DNA from 3 places in the Alishewanella maricola genome. Region 3 is predicted to be linked to each of the others. Evidence: predicted binding sites of a transcription regulator. Region 3 holds the regulator's gene; each other region holds the start of a gene.
What was found. Region 3 encodes MetJ, which represses methionine synthesis genes. Its sites were predicted from a motif close to TAGACGTCTAGACGTCTA; they were not measured.
Positions count from the first base shown of each region.

Region 1: a site for MetJ is predicted at 4,546-4,563, ahead of JAO78_RS01845 (homoserine O-succinyltransferase). Genes of this name have one in related genera too.
Region 2: a site for MetJ is predicted at 3,453-3,470, ahead of metK (methionine adenosyltransferase). Genes of this name have one in related genera too.

Region 1 is NZ_JAEINI020000001.1:371,742-377,874, forward strand. Features, by position in the region: gene JAO78_RS01830 (LamG domain-containing protein) at 1-1,053, shown strand, start outside; gene JAO78_RS01835 (general secretion pathway protein GspF) at 1,064-2,641, shown strand; gene JAO78_RS01840 (FAD:protein FMN transferase) at 2,706-3,689, opposite strand; gene JAO78_RS01845 (homoserine O-succinyltransferase) at 4,626-5,552, shown strand; gene JAO78_RS01850 (homocysteine S-methyltransferase family protein) at 5,553-6,133, shown strand, end outside.
Region 2 is NZ_JAEINI020000010.1:84,558-90,690, forward strand. Features, by position in the region: gene rsmE (16S rRNA (uracil(1498)-N(3))-methyltransferase) at 1-255, opposite strand, end outside; gene JAO78_RS13400 (AbgT family transporter) at 361-1,941, opposite strand; gene metK (methionine adenosyltransferase) at 2,129-3,277, opposite strand; gene tkt (transketolase) at 3,640-5,637, shown strand; gene epd (erythrose-4-phosphate dehydrogenase) at 5,838-6,133, shown strand, end outside.
Region 3 is NZ_JAEINI020000005.1:82,607-88,739, forward strand. Features, by position in the region: gene JAO78_RS09175 (tetratricopeptide repeat protein) at 1-496, opposite strand, end outside; gene JAO78_RS09180 (hypothetical protein) at 598-789, opposite strand; gene JAO78_RS09185 (malic enzyme-like NAD(P)-binding protein) at 878-2,119, shown strand; gene metJ (met regulon transcriptional regulator MetJ) at 2,161-2,496, opposite strand; gene metB (cystathionine gamma-synthase) at 2,674-3,846, shown strand; gene JAO78_RS09200 (ligand-binding sensor domain-containing protein) at 4,110-6,133, shown strand, end outside.

The sequences.
Region 1 (6,133 bases), on a different contig from region 3:
TGGGATGACAGTTTTGCCTTAATGCTGGGCAGTGAGGCGGATGGCAGTCGGCAGTGGCAGGGCAGTGTGCGTTTACTGGCCATTCATAACCGTGCGCTTAGTGCAGCACAAATCACTCAAAACTTCAGTATTGGCGTTGGCCAGAAGTTCTATTTGCCGTTTGCCATAGGCCACTTAATTGATTTGCCGCAAAGCTACATCGTGTTTGAGGTGGCGCAGTTTGATAATTACTCTTACCTGTTTAGTCAGCCTTATCTGATTAATTTAGACGGTGCCGCTTTACCTGCCGATGTAACGATCAGCGGCATGGCGTTAGCGATTAACGGTAAAGAGAGCAGTGGTGGTCAAGCGTGGATCAAGCAACGCTTTAACGTGCCGACAGGTACGGTGTTGACCGAGCCTCACACCTTATCGGCCTTAGGCACGATTATTGCGGCTGAGTCGGGCGCGAATAGCGATGAGTTTTTCTTATCGTTCGCCGAGATTGGCGCCTTTAGCAATGTACGCAGCAAGGCAAGCTTTCCGCAACAAGACGTCAGTATGGCAAGTTCCAGTAGCAGCGATATTGGCATCCGGCCGTTTGCGGCAATCCATGCCAGCATGAGTCAGCTTACCGGGGTGTCACAAGCGAACCCTGCGGTAGCCAATACCTATCAAACCATAGCGCGGCAGTTACCGGCAACGCCGAATATCGAAACCTTTATTTCAGCGCAGCAAATGGCTATTACTCAGTTAGGGATCGCTTACTGTAATGCGGCAATCAGTAATTCGACGTTGCGCAGTGCGTGGTTTCCGGCCATTGATTTTAATGCCAGTCCTGCTGAAGCGTTGAGCCCCGCAAATCGGGATAGCTTGATTGAGCCGCTACTGCAGCGTTTTATGCCTTTGCAAGCGGCCACAGATATCGCTAACAGCGATGCGCGAGTAGAGCTAAATAACCTAGTTGACAGGTTAAGCCAATGTCATGGCAGTTGTGATAGCCAGCGCACTCAAACCATTGCTAAAGCCGCCTGCACTGCGGTGCTGGCGAGCGCACAAATGCTCGTGTATTAAGGAGCTCTTGATGAAATCGAAAAAAGCCTTACACCCGGATGCGCCGCTGTTACATGCCTGTCATAGCAAGCCCGTCACCCGGCGCGACTTTATTGCCTGCGGCATGAGTATTGGCGCCGGTATTTTAACCACGGGCTCGGTATTTAGCTTATTTGCCAATCCCACTAAAGCTTACGCCAGTTTGTCGCCTGATCTGGAAATGTTGAAAAACCAATGCGGTATCAACGTCGAAGGTGCAGGGAAGATCCCCTTTATTTGTTTTGATCTGGCCGGTGGCGCCAACATCGCAGGCTCTAATATTTTGGTCGGGGGCGCGGGGGGGCAGTTAGATTTTCTGTCAACCCAAGGCTATAGCAAATTAGGTTTGCCCGCCGATATGGTGCCCAGCGCAGTGAATGCCGCCAATCCGGCCGGTGGTTTTGTCAATACGCAGTTGGGCTTAGCTTTTCATAGTGATTCACAATTGTTAGCCGGCATATTAGAGCGAACCACCATGGCTACGCAAGCCATGACCAATGGCGCGGTGATCCCCTCTCGCTCAGAAAATGATACGGGTAATAACCCCCATAATCCGATGTATGCTATTGCCAAAGCCGGTGCTAACGGCTCGCTGATGCCTTTGATTGGCTCGCGTAATTCGGATTCTGGCGCTAACTCGATGGCACCCGCTGAGTTTTATAATCCAGAGTGGCGGCCAACCAAGATTGACAGACCTAGTGATGTTACCGGTTTAGTCGATGTTGGCGACTTGTTTGGCCTGCTTGATCAAAACGATGCCGTTGCCGTTATGGAATCGATCCAGCGTTTAAGTGATAACAAATTAGCGCGGGTGAACTCGGCGGTAAGTCGGGATCAGGTCATTAAAGAGTTGGTGCGTTGTGGTTATGTGAAAAGCGCTGATTTGGCCGACCGTTTCGGTAATCCTGCGACCCTGGATCCCGCAGCCGATCCAGATATTGTGGGTAATAGCGGTATTTTTACCAGCGCTGAATTTAACGGCGATGCCGAATTTCGTAAAACCGCGTCGGTGATGAAGCTGGTGGTCAATGGTTTTGCTGGAGCTGGCACCGTAACCATTGGTGGCTATGATTATCACACCGGCGAGCGGGGTACTGGCGAGCTACGTGATTTGCGCGCAGGCCGCTGTATTGGCGCTTGTTTAGAATATGCCGCCAGACGTAATCAGCCTTTAATGATTTATCTGTATTCTGATGGTTCGGTGGCTAGTAATGGCCGTATTGATGACAGCGTAAATGGCCGTGGCAAAGGCGAGTGGACCGGTGATAACTCATCAACCGCCGCCTCAGCTATGCTGGTGTATAACCCGAATGGTCGCCCCAGTTTATTGGGGGGCACGGCGCTCGAGCAAGCGCGTCATCAGCAAATTGGTTTTATGCGCCCTGATGCGTCGGTTGAAACGGGCTCATCGATGGCGGCCAATAATGTCAATTTATTAGTGCAAACGGTGATGCTCAATTATTTAGCCTTGCATGGTGAGCAAGGGCGACTCAGTGAGGTCGCGCCTTTCCATGGTTTAGGTAATGCCGCCAGCCAAGATCGCTTAACGGCGTTTGCGCCTATCGTTTAATGGCGCAGAGCAATTGATATAGCACGTTGCGCTGGCGCTGGGGTGGGTTGTTTAACCTTAGGGGCTAGCGCGCTAAACCCGATGAAAAATACAATTGATGCTCACTGCTGATAAAAATGGCTTCATAGTCTGCCTGTTGCTCAATCAGTGCCATACCTCGTTCAAGCCCTAGCACAAATAAGGTAGTCGACAGTGCATCGGTGCGTGTGGTGTCGGGGCCTAACACGGTTACACTCATTAAACCCGAAGGGCTTGTACCGCTTTTCGGATCTAAAATATGATGATAACGCACGCCATCTTCGATAAAGAACCGCTCATAATCCCCTGAGGTGCTAATGGCGCTATTAATAAGCGGTAATTGCGCCACGATATCGTCAGATTTACGTGGGTGTTTAATGGCGACTAACCAAGGACGACCGCGTTTATCACCCAATAAGCGCGTGTCACCGCCGGCGGTAACTAATGCATGTTGAATGCCCGCTTGCGCCAGTAACGCAATAGACCTTTCCACCGCATAGCCTTTGGCGATACCGCCTAAATCTATTTTGACACCGGCTTTAGCAAAGCGTACTTGGTTATTGGCCAGCAGCTGAATATGCTGGTAATTAATTAAACTGCGCTGCGCGGCTAAATCCTCGATACTGGGTTTGACATGCTGGCGATAATCATAGCTAAACCCGACCGAAGCAAAGCTAATGTCAAAGGCCCCGGCGCTTAATTCGGCGAGCTGTTCGGCTTGCTGTAACAACTGGTAAAACTCTTCACTGATGGTGACCGCTTGCTGGCTAGCATCGCGGTTAAGTAAGCTCAGCTCACTGCTTTCAAGGTAGGGGCTCATCAGTTGATTAATGCGTTCAAATTCGTTTTGCACGGCACTGATCAGCAAGGGGCCTTGGCTGTTATCGTCAGTCCAAAACTCGACATAGGCTTGCGTGCCCATGGTTTGAAACGGCTGGCGCTGCCACTCTGCTTCGGCAAACGTTGGCCATAGCCCGCTAAGAAGCCAAAGATAAAACAAAGCGCGGAGGTGAGTAGGTATAACGCGCATGGCGAGGATCCCATTATTCGCTATTGAATAGAGGGTACATTGTTGCAGAGCACAGGCGTGGACTCAATGTTTGTTGTTCAACAGTGCTAGAATAGTGACGGGGCTGCAATCAACAGTGGTCTGATTGTAAAGCAACACCTTAGATTACCGCATATTTCGTTTTAAATAGATCTTGGGTTGTCATGTCGGTATGTCACAACTTTAAAAAACATTTTCGCCAAGGCCGAAAACGTTTAGCGCTGCATAAAGCTTTGGCTGGAGCACGCTGTAAATACCTCCCTGTACGCTCCTCTTTTTCATCCCTGAAAAACACGTCTCCAGCCAAAGTTTACTTCGCTGTTAACTTGCCAAGCTTCAATCCGATCCTTGACGGTCAGAAACTAAACATTAAAAACCGTCATCGTCAGCAAGCTGTTCAGTCAAGCGAATACCGCTAAGAATATTAACTCCCCCTTTGAAGCGAGCCGACTGATCATCGTTGGCCAAGGTTTTAAGAAAACGGGTGTTTGAGTGCGGCGACGGTAGCGCCGCGCGAGTTACGTTTTCGCCTTGGACAACGCATGAGCAGCCGGGCTTTCGAGCGGAAGTGGGGTCGCATTTTCTTTGGGTACTTTTTTTTGGCGACGCAAAAGAAAGTATCTCGCCAAGGGCGAAAACGTTAAACGCTGCCTAAAGCTTCAGCTGGAGCTGGAGGATGCACAAAAATGGTATCGAATTTTCTTGGAGTAATTTTTTAACGATGCAAAAGAAATTATCTCTCCACAAGGTGACAGCTTGATTAGAGGGTCATACGGCCAATGCCGAAATAGACTAATAACCCAACCGCAGCACGCACAGCAAAGAATTGCCGCATATTTAGCCATCTAAACGTATAGAAGTTGACATTGAGCTGCTTTTTCAGCACAGTAAGCCATTAATCTGTGAGCGGAGTAGCTTATGCCAGTAAAAGTCATTGATCAGTTGCCAGCGGTAGAGGCTTTATCAGCAGAAAACGTCTTTGTGATGACAGAAAGCCGCGCTGCTTCGCAGGACATTCGGCCATTACGGATCGCCATCCTGAATTTGATGCCGAATAAAATCGTTACCGAAATCCAATTATTGCGTTTATTGGCCAATAGCCCGCTACAATTAGATATCGAGTTATTGCGCATTGATGATCATGTTAGTAAGCATACCTCAGAAAGCCATCTCAATTGTTTTTATCGTTATTTCTCTGATGTGCAAGATCAAAACTACGATGGTTTAATTATTACCGGGGCGCCTTTAGGCCTTGTTAACTATGAAGATGTTACCTATTGGCAGCAGTTTGGCGAGATTTTACGTTGGGCCGATACCCATGTGACCTCCACCTTATTTTTGTGTTGGGCAGCGCATGCGGCCTTGTATCATTATTATGGCTTACAACGTGAGATCCGCGGTGAGAAGTTATCAGGGGTGTATTGGCAAGACGTGAAGCAGCCTTTAAGCCCCTTAGTGCGTGGCTTTGACGATCAATTTTTAGTGCCGCATTCACGTTATGCGCAAGTGCCAATCCAAAAATATCAGCAGCATGCCGACTTACATATTTTGGCTGAAGCCGATGCCACAGGGGCTTACTTGCTACAGAACAGTCGGGGTAACCGGATCTTTGTTACTGGCCATCCAGAATATGATCTTACTACCCTCGATGAAGAGTATAAACGCGACCTAGCTGCGGGCATTAGTGCCTTGTTACCCGAAAACTACTATCGTAATAACGACCCGTTACAAGGGCCGCAGAAGCTATGGCAGGCGCATGCCTTTTTATTATTCAGTAACTGGTTAAACTACTATGTTTACCAAGCCACGCCTTTTGATATTAACCAAATTGGGCAGAACAGTTAAATGAATCGAAGCAAATTGACACCCGCTGCCCTACGAGCGCAGCTACAGCAACGCATTTTTATTCTGGATGGCGCCATGGGCACCATGATCCAGCAGCAAACGTTGGATGAAGCCGGTTATCGCGGCAGCGAGTTTGCCGATTGGCCATCGGATTTAAAAGGCAATAATGACTTACTCGTGCTAACACAGCCGGCGTTAATTGCCGATATTCATCGTCAGTATTTGCAAGCAGGCGCCGACATTATAGAAACCAATACCTTTAATGCGACGACGATTGCGATGGCAGATTACCAAATGTCGCATCTGGCGGCGCGGATTAATCGTGAAGCGGCAGCCTTAGCACGACAAGTGTGCGACGAATTTTTAGTAACCGAACCGCATAAACCCCGTTATGTCGCTGGTGTGTTAGGGCCCACTAACCGTACAGCATCTATTTCACCTGATGTGAACGATCCCGGCTATCGTAACGTTAGCTTTGATGAGTTAGTCACCGCCTATATGGAAGCCACGCTGGCATTAGTTGACGGTGGGGCGGATATCATTATGCTGGAAACGATTTTTGATACGTTAAATGCTAAGGC
Region 2 (6,133 bases), on a different contig from region 3:
ACCCTGACCTAAGTGAATAGATAGCGGTGACTCAACCGGGTTAGCCTGTTGTGCCACAACCTTTACCTGCACTTGCTTTTTGCTAACATCAACAATGTGGCTATTGTAATTAAAACCATCGCCATTAAAGAGTTGTATGGCTTGGTCCGTTTGCATGCGTAACACGCGAGACACGTGATTTGCTGCGTCATCATCAAGCAGCAGTGTTTGATGAACACTCAACGTTTGAGGAGTATAAATACGAGGTATACGCATGCCGGCGGTTCCGATGCTAAAAGCGTTAATGTTAGCAGCCTGAGCTGCGGGTTCAAAATAAAAAACCGCTGCGAACAGCGGTTTTGCAAAGTGGCCGTAAACAGCTTAGCGCACGGGCACGTATTCGTAAGTTGATCCAAAGCCCAGTGGCAGATCTAATGCCCAGAACCCAAGCAAGAAAGCCGTCCACAATACAAGCATCACAACCGAGAAGGGCAGCATCAGTGCGACTAAGGTACCAATACCACTGTTTTTAACATACTTTTGGCAGAACACTACAATCAGTGGGAAGTAGGGTAACAGTGGGGTGATGATGTTGGTTGAAGAATCACCTACCCGATAAGCCGCTTGCGTTAAGTCAGGCGAAATGCCTAATTCCATCAGCATTGGCACCATAATGGCGCCAATCAGTGCCCATTTAGCCGATGCTGAACCGACCACTAAATTGACGAAGCCGGATAAGAATACAATACCCACCAGCGTCATACTCAAAGGCAAGCCCATAGCCTTTAAAGCATTAGCGCCTTTTACGGCGAGTAACACACCTAGATTAGATTGGTTAAAAGCGTATAAAAATAGTGCACAGAAAAATGCCATCACAATGTAATAGCCCATACCGCTCATAGCATGGCTCATGCCCTTGACCACATCGCGGTGATTTTTAACCGAGCCAGACACATAACCATATACAATACCTGGCACTAAAAAGAACACAAAGATAATGGTCACAATCGATTTCATTAGTGGTGCGGCGGCAGTAAGCAATGGGTTTACACCGGCTAATACCTCTTCTGGTTTAGCTGCCCAAGGTGTTTGTTCTGGTACCACGATACTTAAGGCAAGTAAGGCGATAACCGCTAACATCGACAAGCCTGCTGCTCTTAAACCACGAGATTCATTAGGCGATAAAGCTTCCATGGTCACCATTTGTGACGTATCACCATCAACTTTAGTTGTTTTTAAGCGAGGTTCAATTACTTTATCCGTCAAGACCCAACCAATGACAATAATTAAAAAGGTTGACGCAGTGGTAAAGAAATAGTTATTCAGCGGGTTGATGGTGACGCTGGGGTCAAGAATTTGTGCTGAGGTTTGTGTTAATCCGGCGAGTAACGGATCTAGGCTCGATGGCACAAAGAAAGTAGCTGAGAAGCCGCCGGATACACCCGCGAAGGCGGCAGCAATACCAGCTAATGGATGACGACCTGCAGCATAAAATATCACTGCGCCAAGCGGCACCACGAGCACATAGCCTGCATCAACCGCAACGTGACTGAGTACACCTACCGCAACAAGTACTGGGGTCAGTAGCATTTTCGGGGTAACGGATAAAATTGAGCGAAGGCCAGCATTAATAAAACCGGTATATTCGGCAACGCCCAAACCTAGCATAGCAACCAGTACCACACCTAGCGGCGGGAAGGTGACAAAAGTATTGACTATATTGGAGGTGAAGTTCGTTAACGCTTCACCCGAAAGCAAGTTGACTATGGCGATTTGTTGACCAGAGCGAGGGTCCAGCTCATCAAAGCTCACCCCCGACAGTAACCACGAGGTTACCCAAACAATCACCATTAACAATGCAAATAATACGGCAGGATCGGGCAATTTATTACCCACCACTTCAATCGTATTGAGCGCACGATTCATCCAGCCATTGTTATTGGCTGCGGTTTGTTCAGACATAACATATCCTTTTTTTATTTTTTATTGTGTACTCACTGTTACAGTGAATGACCCTGGAAGGTACAACTAACCAATAATCATACACAAAAGTTAGCGTCAGGTAAGCGGCAAATCAGCTGAACGGCCATTAAAAAAAGAAAAAAGGAGAGCTGAGCTCTCCTTTTTTTAGTTTTTATACAACAACTGTTTATTTTGCGTACTGACGCAGTAACTCGGCTTTATCGGTTTGTTCCCACGGGAACTCGTTGCGGCCGAAATGACCATAAGCGGCCGTAGGCAGATAAATTGGTCTTTCCAGTTGCAACATTTCAATTAAACCATGTGGGCGCAGATCGAAATGTTCACGCACCAGTTTAATTAACTCATCTTCACTCAGTTTGCTAGTACCGAAGGTTTCTAAGCTGATGGAAGTTGGTTCAGCTACGCCGATGGCATAAGACACTTGTAATTCAAGACGTTCGGCCAAGCCGGCAGCCACTAAGTTTTTCGCGACATAACGTGCAGCGTAAGCCGCTGAGCGGTCAACTTTTGATGGGTCTTTACCTGAGAAAGCGCCACCACCGTGACGTGCCATACCACCGTAAGAGTCAACGATGATTTTACGACCGGTTAAACCACAGTCGCCCATCGGACCGCCGATGACGAAACGGCCAGTAGGGTTAATAAAATATTTGGTTTTGCTGGTGAGCCATTCTGCCGGTAATACTGGCTTGATAATGGTTTCCATAACGGCTTCACGCAAATCAGCGGTGCTGATGGTGTCACAATGCTGTGTCGACAAGACTACTGCATCAATACCGATGGGCTTACCGTCTTCATAAATGAAGCTTAACTGCGATTTCGCATCGGGACGTAACCACGGTAAGGTACCGTCTTTACGTACTTGCGCCTGACGCTGTACTAAACGGTGCGAATAAGTAATAGGAGCAGGCATCAAAACGTCGGTTTCGTTGCTTGCATAGCCAAACATTAAACCTTGGTCACCTGCGCCTTGCTCGCTTGGATCGGCACGGTCAACACCTTGGTTGATGTCAGGAGATTGTTTACCAATTGCGTTTAACACTGCGCAAGAGTCAGCATCAAAGCCCATGTCTGAATGGGTATAACCAATTTCACGCACGGTTTTGCGAACGATCTCTTCGATATCAACCCAAGCTGAAGTAGTGATTTCACCACCCACAAGCACCATACCGGTTTTAACGAAAGTTTCACACGCAACACGTGCTTTACTGTCTTGTTCTAATATTGCATCCAGCACTGCGTCTGAAATCTGATCGGCAATTTTATCCGGATGTCCTTCAGAAACTGACTCAGACGTGAAAATATGTTGTGCCATTAGTTGTTTTCCACCACGTTGGTTAATGCGGAATGCGCCAAAGCGCCTGTCTAAAATTACGCCTATTTGCAAAAGCTTGTACCGGCAAGCAATGCCAGTGCAGGTTGCAAAGTGATGGGCGCCAAAAAAATAGCCGCTAATTTTAGTGAAAATTGCGGGTAATTACCAGTAATATTTGACGCCCAGACGTCTTTCTTTCCGTCAATTACGCCAGGCGCTGTTTTTAGATCAGATGCCAAGGAAATAAAGGCATCTAGCAAGATTAACATTTGCCATCTGCCGGCAGCTGAGTGAAAATAGTGGTAATTTAAGCAGCAAGCTAGGCGCTTAACTTGCCTTGCGCCCAATTTTCAGGAGTAAACATGCCATCTCGTAAACAACTTGCTAATGCTATCCGTGCACTCAGCATGGATGCGGTACAACAAGCTAAATCGGGCCACCCAGGTGCACCCATGGGCATGGCAGATATTGCCGAAGTACTCTGGCGAGATTACTTGAAGCATAACCCAACCAATCCAAATTGGGCTGATCGTGATCGCTTTGTGTTATCAAACGGCCATGGCTCAATGCTGATTTATTCTTTACTACATCTTAGTGGTTATCAATTAAGCATTGACGATCTAAAACAATTTCGTCAATTACACTCTAAAACCCCGGGTCACCCAGAATACGGTTATGCCCCCGGTGTAGAAACCACTACGGGTCCATTAGGGCAGGGTATTACCAACGCCGTAGGTATGGCTTTAGCAGAAAAAGCCTTAGCCGCACAATTTAATCAGCCAGGTTTTGATATCGTTGATCACTTTACTTACGTGTTCTTAGGCGATGGCTGCTTGATGGAAGGCATTTCGCATGAGGCCTGTTCTTTAGCGGGTACTTTAGGCTTAGGTAAGCTGATAGCCTTTTGGGATGATAACGGTATCTCTATCGATGGCCACGTTGAAGGCTGGTTTACTGATAATACTCCAGCACGCTTTGAGGCCTATGGCTGGCACGTTGTGCCGAATGTCGATGGGCATGATCCTGAAGCAGTAAAAGCGGCCATTGAGCAAGCGCGTGCGGTTACCGATAAGCCTACCTTGATTTGTTGTAAAACGGTGATTGGTTATGGTTCACCAAATAAAGGTGGTAGCCATGATTGTCATGGTGCACCGCTGGGCGATGCCGAAATTGCCGCTGCTCGCGCCTTTTTACAATGGCCACATGCGCCTTTTGATATTCCTGCTGATATTTATGCAGATTGGGATGCGAAAGCCACTGGCCAACAAGCAGAAGCTAAGTGGCAACAGCTTTTTGCTAGCTATCAAGCCGCTCACCCCGCTTTAGCTGCGGAGTTTTTACGTCGTAGTAGCGGTGCATTACCGGCAAATTGGGCTGAGCAAAGCCAGGCCTATATCGCCAAGCTACAAGCTAACCCGGCAACGATTGCCACGCGCAAAGCATCGCAAAATGCACTAAATAATTTTGGCCCCTTATTGCCTGAGTTTATGGGCGGTTCGGCTGATTTAGCCGGTTCTAACCTGACTATTTGGTCGGGCAGTAAGCCTCTGACTGCCAAGGATGCCAGCGGTAATTATGTTTATTACGGCGTGCGTGAGTTTGGTATGTCAGCCATGATGAATGGTATTGCCTTGCATGGCGGCTTTGTACCATATGGTGCGACTTTCTTAATGTTTATGGAATATGCACGCAATGCCGTGCGCATGGCCGCACTAATGAAGCAACGGGTTATTTTTGTTTATACGCACGACTCGATTGGTTTAGGTGAAGATGGTCCAACACACCAACCGGTAGAGCAACTGGCCAGCTTACGTGTTACCCCTAATTTAATGAATTGGCGTCCTTGTGACCAAGTTGAATCAGCGGTGGCTTGGCAACAAGCTATTGAGCGAACTGAAGGACCAAGCAGCCTGATTTTTACGCGTCAAAACTTGGTGCAACAAACCCGTAATGCTGAGCAATTAGACGCGATTAAACGTGGTGGTTATGTGCTATTAGATAGCACTGATGCACCTGAACTGATTTTTATTGCCACAGGTTCAGAAGTAGAACTGGCTATGCAAGCAGCAAAACAATTACAAGCTGACGGAAAAGCGGTACGAGTTGTTTCCATGCCATCTACTGATGTGTTTGAGCAACAAGATGCTACATATCGTGAAGCCGTTTTGCCAAAAGCCGTGACCAAACGTGTTGCGGTAGAAGCGGGCATTACAGATACATGGTATAAGTATGTGGGTTTGAACGGTGCCATCATTGGTATGAACTCTTTTGGTGAGTCAGCACCGGCAGAGCAATTATTTGCTCACTTTGGTATTACTACCGAAAAAGTACTTGAGGCTGCTCAGCAATTACTGAGTTAAGTTAAGCTTTTATAACGGCTCTTATTGAGTCTGTGCTGTTCATTTCAACGCTAATGGGGCCAACAATGCCTCGTTACGCCAGCAAGGATGCATGAGGTAAAGTGGTGATGAATTGCATCATCACTCTGCTTCATTTCATATTAGCACGGCGCGTTAGGTGCACAGTATTACCCGCAGATAAGGTTCTTGCAGTTACGTTTATGGCAATAAAACTGGCAATAAATGGCTTTGGCCGTATTGGACGCAATATCTTACGTGCTATTTATGAAAATGGCTGGCAACAGCAATTTCAAGTCGTCGCGATTAATGAATTGGCCGACGCAGCTGGTGTCGCACATTTATTAAAGTATGACAGCTCGCATGGTCGATTTGGTTATGCTGTGCAATCGTTTCCGGGTGGGATAACGGTGGCTGGCGATAATATTGCCCTGTTTGCAGAGGCCGATCCGCTGGAATTACCCTGGCGCGAATTAGCAGTAGATGTGGTACTGGAATG
Region 3 (6,133 bases):
ACAGCATTGACGTTGCTAACTTTTGTTCTGACGCTTGCTCGAGTAATACCACAGCTTGCTCGATTTGCGTTGGATCTTCAGTTTGCAACAATGTTACTGCTTTTGCATATTGGGCTGGAGCATAATTTAAAGAGATGGCTTGTTCTAATAACCGGTCTGCTTCTGCGATATCTTGCTCAATAACAAAGCCATTTCGTAACCAATCTGACATCAAGTAAACTGACATGGGGTTGCGCTGGCGTACACCTTGGCGAAGATAGCGTAATGCTTGACTGGTATTCTGTTCTAAACCATCGCCTGTCGCATAAGACATGGCAACGATCGCCGCGGCATCGCCGCTACCTGCTCGAGCCAGTCGCATCAATTTACGCAGCTCTTTTGTGCAGTCAGTTTCAGTGCATATTTGCTCATTGTTTCCGGCATTTTGTGCAGTGGCGGGCAGGCTAATACTGATGCTACTTACGAGAATAAGTGCAGAGATCGATAAAAGGCGCATGGCATAACCTCATTAACTAAATATTTACCAGATATTGTAGTGATATTTTAATGACGGTCAAGGGATGTCGCTAAAATTAATAGTGATTTGTTTTGTTTATGTTAAATTTTGGTGGTAACTAGTTCAACATATAAATACTCAGCAAGAGATTGGGTTTTAAGTGTATAGGCTTCTTTATGGCTAGCGCATTTCTTGCTATAAGAAGAGAAGAAAATATCAACAAGAAGGTGGTCATACTTGCTTAGGCTGGTAGGTCCAGCAACAAATTGGTGTTTTTCTATTAAAGAGCTCATTAAAATGAGCCTTCATCTGGCTTGCTGTAAAACAATAATAAGCATAATTGCAGCCTGTCGCCGCTTACCTTACTCCAGGACAATTAGAATGACAGATTTCAGAGAACAGGCACTTCGCTACCATGCCGAACCCCGCCCAGGAAAAATTAGTATTGAAATTAGCAAACCGGCTGAAACCGTCCGCGATCTTGCGCTAGCTTACAGCCCAGGTGTGGCGGAGCCCGTTCGTGAAATTGCTGCTGATCCAGACAATGTTTATAAATATACCGCTAAAGGTAACTTAGTCGCTGTGATTTCTAACGGTACTGCGATTTTAGGTTTGGGCAATCTGGGGCATTTAGCATCAAAACCGGTGATGGAAGGTAAAGCCTTGTTGTTTAAACGCTTTGCCAACTTAGATTCGATTGACATTGAAGTGTCACATCGCACAACGGAAGAGTTTATAACGACGGTTGCCAATATTGCCGATACCTTTGGTGGTATTAATTTAGAAGATATTAAAGCGCCAGAATGTTTTGAAATAGAGAAAGAGTTAATCAAACGCTGCAACATCCCGGTGTTTCATGATGATCAGCATGGTACAGCAATAGTCACTGCTGCCGGTATGCTTAATGCGTTAGAAATCCAAGGTAAGGATATTAAACACGCCATTATCGTTTGTATGGGTGCGGGTGCTGCGGCTATTGCTTGCATGGAGTTATTAATTAAATGCGGTGCCATGCGTGAGCATATCTATATGTTGGATACCAAAGGGGTGATCCATGCTCGGCGCGAAGATTTAAACCAATATAAATCGTTATTTGCCAATAATACCGATAAACGGACTTTAGAAGATGCTTTACAAGGGGCGGATGTTTTTGTTGGTGTATCGGGCCCCGATGTGTTGCCAGCAGAAGCTTTAATGTTAATGGCAGATAAGCCTGTTATTTTTGCTTGTTCAAACCCTGATCCGGAAATTAAGCCTGAGCTCGCGCACGCGGCTCGACAAGATCTGATCATGGCAACAGGTCGCTCTGATTACCCTAATCAAGTGAATAATGTTTTGTGCTTCCCGTTTATTTTCCGTGGTGCTTTAGATGTACGTGCCAGTGAAATCAATGACGCAATGAAACTTGCAGCAGTAGAAGCGATCCGCTCAATTGCTAAAGAGCCGGTGCCAGCCGAAGTTTTGGCGGCGGCTGATGTATCAGCTTTAGAGTTTGGTAAATCTTACATTATTCCAAAACCGATGGATCCGAGATTGTTACCTCGAGTGGCACGTGCTGTGGCGGAAGCCGCGGTAAACTCTGGCGTTGCTCGTTTACCACTGCCTGATAATTACTATAAGTAAGCTGAGCCGCTTATAAAAAAAACCGCCTATTGGCGGTTTTTTTATTCTTCGTCGTTTTCTGCTTCAATGATGACTGGGATGGGTTTACCCATGCTGGTCAAAATCTGCCGAACTTCAGCAGGAATTTGATGCGGATTATCTTTACGTAGATCGTCATCAGCCGGTAATGGCTGGCCAGTAAAGGCGTGCAAAAAGGCTTCGCACAATAACTCACTATTTGTCGCATGCCGTAAGTTGTTCACTTGGCGGCGAGTGCGTTCGTCAGTTAGCACTTTTAAAACATTCAGCGGGATCGATACGGTAATCTTTTTAACTTGTTCTGATTTTTTACCGTGTTCCGCGTAAGGGTGAGCATACTCACCATTCCACTTAGCCATAAGGGTCCCTTGTTATTGGTCGAGAGAAATTGCTCGCGCAAGTGCGAAATTCTACTGTTTTCTCTGTTACAGTCAAACACTGTGCAACAAATAAACATTATAGACGGCTAAATGGTTTGACTTCCAGTGTTAACGCATTATACTTTTTGGACATCTAAACATCCAAAAGGGCGTATTATGACCAAGCGTCATCCAGCGACTATCGTTGCTCGAGCGGGTATTGCGGAAGATACCGCCTTTGGTGCAGTGACACCACCGATTTACCTCACTTCAACTTATCAACTTCCGGCATTAGGGCAGCCAGGTCCTTATGATTATTCACGTTCAAATAACCCTACCCGCGATGTATTAGGGGAGGCGTTAGCCGAACTCGAAGGCGGTGCTAAAGCGATTATCACCAATACTGGTATGTCAGCTTGTTTGTTAGCACTGCAATTACTAACACCCTCTGACACCTTAGTGATCCCGCATGATTGTTATGGTGGTAGTTATCGATTATTTACCAATTTGGCGCAAAAGAAGCAGGCTTTTAAATTACACATTATCAATTTTCAAGATGCCGATTGGGCCGAGCAATTACGGTTAAGCCAAGCCAGCATGATTTGGTTAGAAACACCGAGTAACCCATTACTGCAAATTACTGATGTGCGAGCGGTTTGTCAGTTAGCGGCCAGCCTCAAAGCCAAAGTGGTGGTGGATAACACCTTTTTATCGCCAGTATTACAGCAGCCCCTCTCCTTAGGTGCAGATTTAGTCATACACTCGACGACGAAATTTATTAATGGCCACTCTGACATTATCGGCGGTGCCGTGATTGCTAAGGATCTGGCGGTTGGCGAAGAATTAAAATGGTGGGGAAACTGTTTAGGCTTAACCGGTGGAGCATTTGATGCCTATCTTACCTTGCGAGGCTTAAGAACGTTAAACTTGCGCTTAAAGCTGCAACAAGAAAATACGGCTGCAGTGGTCGATTTTTTAGCGGCGCATCCTTTAGTTGCTAAAGTGTATTATCCCGGGCTGACAAGTCATCCTGGGCATCAGATTGCTAAAGAACAGCAATTGGGTTTTGGGGCGATGTGTAGTTTTGAGTTGAACGCTCCTGCGGCATTGTTAAAAGATTTTTTCAATGCTCTAGAGTATTTTACTTTGGCACAGTCACTGGGAGGCACTGAAAGTTTAATCTGTCATCCTGCTTCAATGACGCATGCTTCGATGGATGCGGCGGCGCAGCAGCGAGCGGGTATTGCTGCCACCTTAGTGCGTTTATCAATAGGCATTGAAGATGTGGCAGATTTACGTGCTGATTTGCAACAAGCGCTAAACGTGGTAGCTCAGCGTTTAGCTGACTAAAACAACTCATCTAGCTTAGGCAACAGATGATTTAATGCTTGTTGCCGAAGTTATTTTTTAATAATATGTGAGCTCTCGCTAATATCTGAAATTCATTAACTTAATGATTTCTTTATTTTAGTTCGTGTTTGTTGGTTTCTTTATACCGTAAAATCAAGTTCCTTAAGCAGGTAACACGCTTGGCATTGTTAATTAAATTCGGTTAATCTAAAGTACATTAGTAGCTAAGCGCTAACGCTACAGCCAAGGAATTGGACTTCTGCATGCTTTTATCGGGCCTGTGTCGGCATCGGCGACATGTTTATCATTTTTTCTGCTTTTTGTTGTGTACTGTATTTTTTAATACGGCAGCGGCTTCTGCTGCAAAGCATATTCCTAGCTTAGATAATTATTTTAAAGAAACGCTCAACACTCGATCCGGCTTACCGCACAACACTATTAATGCTATTACTCAAACGCCGGATGGCTATATGTGGTTTGGCACTTGGGAAGGCGTTGCACGGTATAACGGTCGCGAATTTCGCATTTTTGATCGTAACCCCCAAACCGGTTTGCCAGATGTCGGCGTGCGTACTTTTCATTTGGATAAACATAATGTTTTGTGGATAGGTGGTGCACGTGGCGGGTTGGTTAAAGTACAAGATGGGCAATGGCAAGCTTTTCCCCCTTTTGGTGAATTGATTAATCGTTTGTTTATGGATAATCAAGATCGATTATGGGTTGCTACCGAGGGGCAGGGGCTTTACATGCAAGATGCCACCGGTAAACGCACACATTTTACGCTTGACGATGGATTACCCTCTCTCCAAATTCACAGTTTGCAACAAGATGCCAACGGCTTACTGTGGGTTGGCACCGCGAATGGATTGGTTTACTTAGATGCACAATTGCAAATTCAACCGGTTGCTGCAGACGAATTTAATGGCGTACCGATATTTGCATTGGAATTAAATCATCAAGCAGCGTTACTAGTGGGCACAGAACGTGGCCTTTACCTGGCACAGCCAAGTCAATCTAAGCCATTAACTTTATTAGATAATGTTCCGGTGTCGGCCATATTGCAGGAGAACTCAGACATTCTATGGATTGGCACTATAGATAGAGGCTTATTACGCTTACATAACGGTATTACTGAATCTTTAGATATGCGGCAGGGCTTACCCAATAATCGTATTTTAGCTTTGTTAAAAGACAAAGAAGGTAATTTGTGGGTTGGAACAAATGGCGGCATTTTTCGTTTAAGAGATGCGCCTTTTAATACCATGACTACCGAAGTCGGATTAGCCGGAAATTATACCCGTGCTCTGTTATCGCATTCTAATGGCTGTATGTATGTTGGTAGCAGCCGCGGTTTAACTCGTATTTGTAATGGTGCGTTCAGTATTATTGATTTAACGGCAGTCAGTGTCGGGCAGTCGGTGTTAAGTCTAGCGGAAGGACCCGATCAAACGGTGTTAGTGGGCACCTATGCCGATGGTTTAATTGAACTGCAATATGATCAGATCCGACGCCATTATGATACCGGGAACGGTTTACCAGCCAATGAAGTTCGAGCCATCCTACCTCTGGGCAACGGTCAAATGTGGGTAGGCACGTCTAATGGTGTTAGTCTTATAAAGGATGATGGTATTTTAAGTTTAGGCGTTGCAGATGGTTTACCCAGTTCTTTTGTTGTCTCGCTGTTTCAAACACCCGATCAGCGAATTTTTATTGGCACCGGCAATGGTGTGGCCGTTTATGAAAACGAGCAACTGAGAACACTAAATATAGCGGCATACGATGATGCACACTATGCCTTTGGAATGACCTATGATGCCCCGGTAAACATTTTATGGATAACCACGGATCGAGGCCTGATGGCCTATCATCTAGCCAGCAATGACATACAGATTATTGGCCGAGCGCAAGGCATGCCGTTTGATAAAATATTTGAGTTAGTTCAAGACCAGCAAGGTTCTTTTTGGATCAGCAGTAATAGGGGCATTTTAAGGTTAAATCGCAGCCATGCCCTGGCGCTTTTAGCCGGTAAGCGTAGTTCATTAAGTGTCGAACTTTATGGCGAAAGCGATGGCATGATCAGTTCGCAAGCCAATGGCGGCTCGGCTAAAGCGGGTGCACTTCACCATGATGGCTCGGTGTGGTTTGCCACATCGATGGGAGTCACCCGGGTTCAGCCTGAGCGTTTACAGCAATTTGCTGAAATTGCTCCGCCAGTAGTTATTGAAAAAGTACATGTTGATGGCCAAGCTTTACCCTTAGGTTCTCCAGTTAATCTTATAGCAGGCAG